Linked DNA regions of Phyllobacterium zundukense. The protein of the gene in region 1 interacts with the protein of each later gene in a pairwise test. Links are inferred from orthologs where the notes say so. Each region holds a gene or a part of one and is shown on either strand. Other genes may lie near its edges.

Region 1 (3,309 bases):
TGCATCCGATCGCAAGCGCGCCCTGCAGGCCGAATATCAGGCACTGGAATATTCGCCTGCCGGAAAGACCGTCGAATGGAAAAACAGTAGCGGCAGCCGATCCGGTGAAGTCGTTGCGGCGCAGCCCTACCAGGTGGGCTCGCAAAACTGCCGCCAATATACCCATACGGTGCGGGTCGACGGCACGCCGCAATCGGCCCGCGGCACGGCCTGCCGTAATGAAGACGGCAGCTGGACTCCACTCACCTAAAGCCTATTGACGTTCACGCCAGAACTGAACTTCAACAGACTCAAGCCATTTCCAACCTTTGCGGCGAATTGCCCTATCAATTTAAATCCATTTGGATTTTACGCGGGGGTGGGGGTATGTCTCTGGCATGGTTTTCTGGATTATTGCTGCTTGTCTGACCGTTGGCGCGACGCTGCTGGTGCTCTTGCCGTTGACGCGGCGTGCCAAGGCGCCCGTGTCCGACAACCAATATGACGTCGAGGTCTATCGCGATCAGTTGCGTGAGCTCGACGCCGACGAGCAGCGCGGGCTCATCGATAGTGTCAACAGCGAGCAGGCGCGCGCGGAAATCGGCCGCCGCCTGCTGAAATCCGCCAAGGCGGCACAAGCCGATGAAGCGATTGTCCGTCCGCAAAAAAGTGCGACACGCGAATGGCTAACGCTCGCAACAGTTCTTGCCATCCCACTGATTTCGTGGGGTATCTATACGAAGGTCGGTTCGCCTGATCTTCCAGCACAACCGTTGGGGGAGCGTCTTGCCAAGCCTGCGGACCAGAGCACGCCCGCAGAATTGATTGCGCGTGCTGAGGCCCATCTGACGCTTAATCCCGATGACGGTCAGGGCTGGGAAGTGCTGGCGCCAATCTACCTGCGGCTCGGCCGTCCGGCTGACGCCGTCACAGCCTACCAGAATGCTATTCGTCTCAATGGTGACAGCGCCGCGCGCCAGCTCGGGCTGGGCGAGGCATTGGTCGCGGCTGCCAATGGCAAGATCACGCCCGAAGCCGAAGCTGTGTTCAGGCACGCGCTTGAGCTCGATCCGAAGGATATGCGCCCGCAATTCTACATTATTGACAGCTGGATGCAGCAGGGCCGTCTGGGCAAAGCTCGGGACCTGATCCGCAAGCTTCTGGTGGAGGCGCCTGCCGATGTACCCTGGCGCGAACAGGCGCAGGCAGCCTTGACCAGGCTCGATCAGGAGATCGCGGGTGATGCGCCGGACGTGAGCGATGTCGAAAAGACCGGCCCGGATGCCTCGCAGGTGGAAGCCGCAGCAGGCATGAGCAGCCAGGACCGGGCAGAGATGATCGAAGGCATGGTTGCCAGCCTTGCCGAAAAATTGAAACAATCACCTGATGACGTAGACGGCTGGGAGCGGCTTGTTCGCTCCTACGTCGTCCTGAACCGGCCCAATGATGCGATTGAAGCGCTGGGCCGGGCAAAGAAGGTGCTGAGTGCTGACAAGATCGCGAAGCTCGATACCGTGGCCGAGGATCTCGGCCTCGCAGACGAGCCGGAGAAAGACTGATGACGCGCAAACAGAAGCGGCTTTCGGTGATTTGTGGCGGACTGCTTGTTCTGGCAGTCGCGGCGGCGCTCGTGCTGTTTGCACTCCAGCAGAAGATCGCCTTTTTCCGCATGCCGTCCGACATTCAGGCATCCGATGTGGAATCGGAGTCGCGTTTCCGCCTCGGCGGCCTCGTCGAGAAGGGCACTGTGATCCGGGGCGAGGGGACCAAGATCAGCTTTTCCGTCACCGACCATGTCAAAAGTGTAGCCGTCACCTATGATGGCATCTTGCCGGACCTTTTCCGCGAGGATCAGGGGGTGGTCATCGAGGGCAAGTTCATGCCCGGCGGCGCCTTCGTTGCGGATAGCGTTCTTGCCAAGCATGACGAGAACTATATGCCGAAGGAAGTTGCCGACAGTCTGAAGGCCAAGGGCGTCTGGCAGGGAGAGAGCAAACAGCCATGACCGTAGAACTCGGACATTTCGCACTGGTACTCGCATTAGCCCTTTCGATCGTTCAGGCCGTGCTTCCCGTGCTCGGCGCCCGTCGTAATGATGACCGGATGATGGCCGTTGCCGTTCCTGCCGCATTCACAGTCTTTGCCTTGATCGCCCTGTCTTTTACCGCACTGACGGCGGCCTACGTTCTTTCCGATTTCTCCGTACAGAACGTCTTTGAGAATTCGCATTCGCAAAAGCCGCTGCTCTACAAATTTACCGGCGTCTGGGGCAATCACGAAGGCTCGATGCTGCTGTGGGTGCTGATCCTCAGCTTCTTCACGGCGCTGGTCGCCTTCTTTGGCAATAATCTGCCGCCAGCGCTGAAGGCCAATGTGCTTGGTGTACAGGCCTGGATCGGCACGGCGTTTCTTCTCTTCATTGTCGCGACGTCCAATCCGTTTGCCCGCATCAATCCGGCGCCGATCGAGGGGCAGGATCTCAACCCGATCCTGCAGGACATCGGCCTCGCCATCCATCCGCCCATGCTCTACCTCGGCTATGTCGGGTTCTCCGTATGCTTTTCCTTTGCGGTGGCAGCGCTGATCGATGGCCGCATCGACGCCGCCTGGGCACGCTGGGTGCGTCCATGGACGCTGACGGCCTGGCTGTTTCTGACCGGCGGCATCGCCATGGGCTCCTACTGGGCCTATTATGAACTCGGCTGGGGCGGCTGGTGGTTCTGGGATCCGGTCGAGAACGCATCGTTCATGCCATGGCTCGCCGGAACGGCGCTGCTCCACTCGGCGCTGGTCATGGAAAAGCGCTCGGCGCTCAAAATCTGGACCATTCTCCTCGCGATTCTGACGTTCTCATTGTCGCTGCTCGGTACATTCCTGGTGCGTTCAGGCGTACTGACCTCGGTTCATACATTTGCCACCGATCCGGGACGTGGCCTGTTCATCCTGGCAATTCTTGTGCTTTTCATCGGCGGGTCGCTGGCACTCTTCGCCTGGCGGGCGCAGACATTGGCGCCGGGCGGTCTGTTCCAGCCGATTTCGCGCGAAGGGGCGCTGGTCTTCAATAATCTGTTCCTGACCACAGCCGCGGCGACCGTATTGATCGGCACGCTCTATCCGCTGTTGCTGGAATCCCTGACCGGGACGAAGATTTCCGTCGGCGCGCCGTTCTTCAACCTGACCTTTGGCCCGTTGATGATCCCGCTGCTTGCCGCCGTTCCCTTCGGGCCGCTGCTGGCGTGGAAGCGCGGCGACATCCTGGCGGTGGCGCAGCGCCTTATGACAGCGTTCTTCATCGCGCTGCTGGTGGTGGCGATCGTGCTTTATCGCACT
Region 2 (3,103 bases), 1.4 Mb from region 1 along the record:
AATCATCGCCGGGCTGCTGCTACAGGCAGAAGGCAAGCTTCGGCTCGATGATGCGCCGGTTGCGTTTGAGGGTCTTGTGGCAGCCTCGCATTATCTCGGCCACCTCAATGCCATGAAACCTGTCTTGACCATCGATGAAAATCTGCGCTTCTGGCAGTCGTTCAACGGGACGGGCCAGTACTCCATTGCCGAAGCACTCGAACGTGTCAGTCTTGGCGATATAGGCCACCTGCCGTTCGGCTATCTCTCCACCGGGCAAAAACGCCGAGCGAGCATTGCCCGCCTGCTACTCAGCGATCGCCCGGTGTGGCTGCTGGACGAGCCGACGGCAGGATTGGACAAGGCATCGGAATTGCAATTCGCCGGATTGATGCAAGCGCATCTCAAAGGGGGCGGGATCATTGTCGCCGCAACGCATCTGCCGCTCGGGCTCGAAGGTTCAAGAGAACTGTCATTAGGGACGATGGTATAATGGGGGCCTTGTTCCTGCGCGAAATCCGGTTGGGGTTGCGTGCCGGCGGCGGCGCGCTGGTCGGCATCCTCTTCTTCCTCGCGGTTATCGCCGTTGTTCCCTTCGGTGTCGGGCCTGACTTAAAGCTGCTCGCCCGTATCGGCGCTGCGATGCTGTGGATCGGCGCCCTGCTGGCAACTCTGCTCGGTCTCGACCGGTTGTTTCAGGCAGACCGCGACGATGGTTCGCTCGATCTGCTGATCATGGCGCAGGAGCGGCACATGCTGGCGCTCACCGTGCTGGTGAAATGCCTGGCGCACTGGACCGTGAGCGTGCTGCCGCTGGTGGTCGCATCGCCCCTGCTCGGCCTGTTCATGAATATGGAACCGGCCGCGATTGGTGCGACCACGCTGACGCTGCTGGTCGGTACTCCCGCAATCACGTTGATCGGTGCGGTGGGGGCAGCCGTCGCGGTTTCGCTGCCCCGAGGCGGCCTTCTGGTTTCGGTAATCATCCTGCCGCTGACCATACCGGTACTGATTTTCGGTGTGTCTGCGTCCTATGGCGCAGTTGAAGACCCGGCACCATTTCTGGCACCTTTCCTTATTCTTGCTGCGATTACGCTGTTCTTTGCGGTTCTCGGACCGCTGGCGGCGGCAGCGGCGTTGAAATCCTCGGCAGACTGACAGAGAGGTGAATTGCGAAAAGGGCCCCGGAAAGCTAAGAGAACATGATGAGTGATGCAGTTTCCAAGACCGGACGATGGATCGACCTGGCAAACCCGACAAGGTTCCTGAGCCTTGCCGGCGCTGTACTACCCTGGCTCGGCGGATTGACGATTATCGTACTTGCCGTTGGCTTCTGGATGTCGATGCAGGCGCCCGACGATTATCAGCAGGGCTCGACCGTCAAGATCATGTTCATCCATGTGCCTTTCGCCTGGTTGTCCATGATGTGCTACACGATCATGTCCATCGCGGCGCTCGGCACACTGGTCTGGCGTCATCCATTGGCGGATGTGTCCGCCAAGGCTGCTGCCCCCATAGGCGCGGTGTTCACAGCGCTCGCCCTGATCACCGGCTCGCTCTGGGGCAAGCCCATGTGGGGCACATGGTGGGTGTGGGATGCGCGTCTCACCTCGGTTTTCGTGCTGTTCCTTATGTATCTCGGGATCATCGCACTCACACGCGCCATGGACGATCCAGCGAAATCGGCGAAAGCCACCGCCATCCTCACGCTGGTCGGCTTCATCAATATTCCGATCATCAAGTTTTCCGTTGACTGGTGGAACACCTTGCACCAGCCCGCATCGGTTTTCCGCATGGGTGGCTCGACCATCGATCCGTCATTGCTCTGGCCACTGCTGGTGATGGCAATAGGCTTTACGCTGCTGTTTTTCACATTACATATCATGGCGATGCGCAATGAAATCTGGCGCCGCCGGGTTATCGCCATGCGCCGTGTCGCGGCGCGTAGCGCGGAACGGAGGACGGAACAATGATGAGCCATACCGGGTTTGTCCTTGCCTCATATAGCGCCGCGCTCATTGTGCTGGCCGGCCTGATTGGGTGGATTTTCATGGATCAGCGTATCCAGCGCCGGGCGTTGCTGGAACTTGAATCGCGCGGTGTGCGGCGCAGGTCCGAGACGAAGATGGACAGCGCATCGTGACGGAACAGGATCAGGTGGACAAGATCCCGGCGAAGCGCAGCTCATTGTTCGTCTTCTTGCCGCTTATTCTCTTCGTCGCTCTCGCGGCGATTTTCGCTTTCCAGCTTGCATCCGGCCGGGATGAATCCGTCATCCCCTCGGCTCTTATCGGAAAGCCCGCACCAAACCTTGTCCTGCCTGCCGTCAGCGGCTTGCAAAAGAATGGACAGCCGGTTCCCGGCCTTGATCCTGCAAGCTTCAAGGGACAGGTCACCCTCGTCAACGTCTTTGGTTCCTGGTGCGTGCCGTGCCGGGTGGAGCATCCGTTGCTGATGCAGCTTGCCGAAGACAAGCGGATTCGTCTGGCCGGATTGAATTACAAGGACAAGACCGAAAACGCCTTGCGTTTTCTGGATGAGCTCGGCAATCCCTATGCGATGATCGGTGCAGACACGAATGGCCGTGCCGCGATCGAATGGGGCGTCTACGGCGTGCCGGAAACCTTCCTGATCGGTCGGGACGGCATCGTCGCCTACAAGCATGTCGGGCCCTTCACCGAACAGTCGATCCGCGATGATCTGATGCCGGCTGTGGAAACCGCTCTAAAGAAGTAACAGTTCTCTCAGTTTTCCAGCATGGCGTAGTGCCTCACCCAACCAGCCGCGCGGGTTGCGGCCGTCGCTGTGCTGTCATAGGCGTGGGTGAGCGGGACGGTGATCATCCGATAGCCGAATGTCGTCTTCGTTGCGACCGTAACCGGCGCGTCAATAGGTGTTCCGAGCGCCAACGTCTCGATCGGCCGGTCGGCGGCGGGCGCCGGAACTGTAAAGGACCGGCTGGCTACCGCTGTTCCCGGTGCAGCTTTTACCGTGCAGGTCGCGGTAATCAGCGGGTAATCGGCCTTGGTGTTCTGGCGAATCTGGCTTTCGAGATCAGCGCGGCAACGCTCGATGCTGGTCCAGCCGGCATCTGCGGTCTTGATATATTCGCAGATTTTCGCAT

Evidence for each region.
Region 2: the proteins of ccmE (region 1) and BLM14_RS19420 interact in binary tests that used the Escherichia coli proteins (3 or more experiments, as listed by UniProt). The link is inferred for Phyllobacterium zundukense from one-to-one orthologs.

What each region holds. Positions count from the first base shown.
Region 1 is NZ_CP017940.1:2,509,775-2,513,083, reverse strand. Bases 270-3,260 are described here. They hold ccmE (cytochrome c maturation protein CcmE), read left to right. Parts: upstream 270-1,537; coding sequence 1,538-1,984; downstream 1,985-3,260. Other genes in these bases: BLM14_RS12615 (heme lyase CcmF/NrfE family subunit), read left to right, coding at 1,981-3,260; ccmI (c-type cytochrome biogenesis protein CcmI), read left to right, coding at 378-1,538. Outside these bases: BLM14_RS12630 (RT0821/Lpp0805 family surface protein), read left to right, coding at 1-250; more of BLM14_RS12615, read left to right, coding at 3,261-3,309. UniProt on the Escherichia coli protein: Heme chaperone required for the biogenesis of c-type cytochromes. Transiently binds heme delivered by CcmC and transfers the heme to apo-cytochromes in a process facilitated by CcmF and CcmH.
Region 2 is NZ_CP017940.1:3,885,584-3,888,686, forward strand. The notes cover bases 282-3,066. They hold BLM14_RS19420 (heme ABC transporter permease), read left to right. Parts: upstream 282-1,181; coding sequence 1,182-1,952; downstream 1,953-3,066. Other genes in these bases: ccmA (heme ABC exporter ATP-binding protein CcmA), read left to right, coding at 282-472; ccmB (heme exporter protein CcmB), read left to right, coding at 472-1,137; ccmD (heme exporter protein CcmD), read left to right, coding at 1,949-2,122; BLM14_RS19430 (DsbE family thiol:disulfide interchange protein), read left to right, coding at 2,119-2,715; BLM14_RS19435 (hypothetical protein), read right to left, coding at 2,724-3,066. In the rest of the region: more of ccmA, read left to right, coding at 1-281; more of BLM14_RS19435, read right to left, coding at 3,067-3,103. UniProt on the Escherichia coli protein: Required for the export of heme to the periplasm for the biogenesis of c-type cytochromes.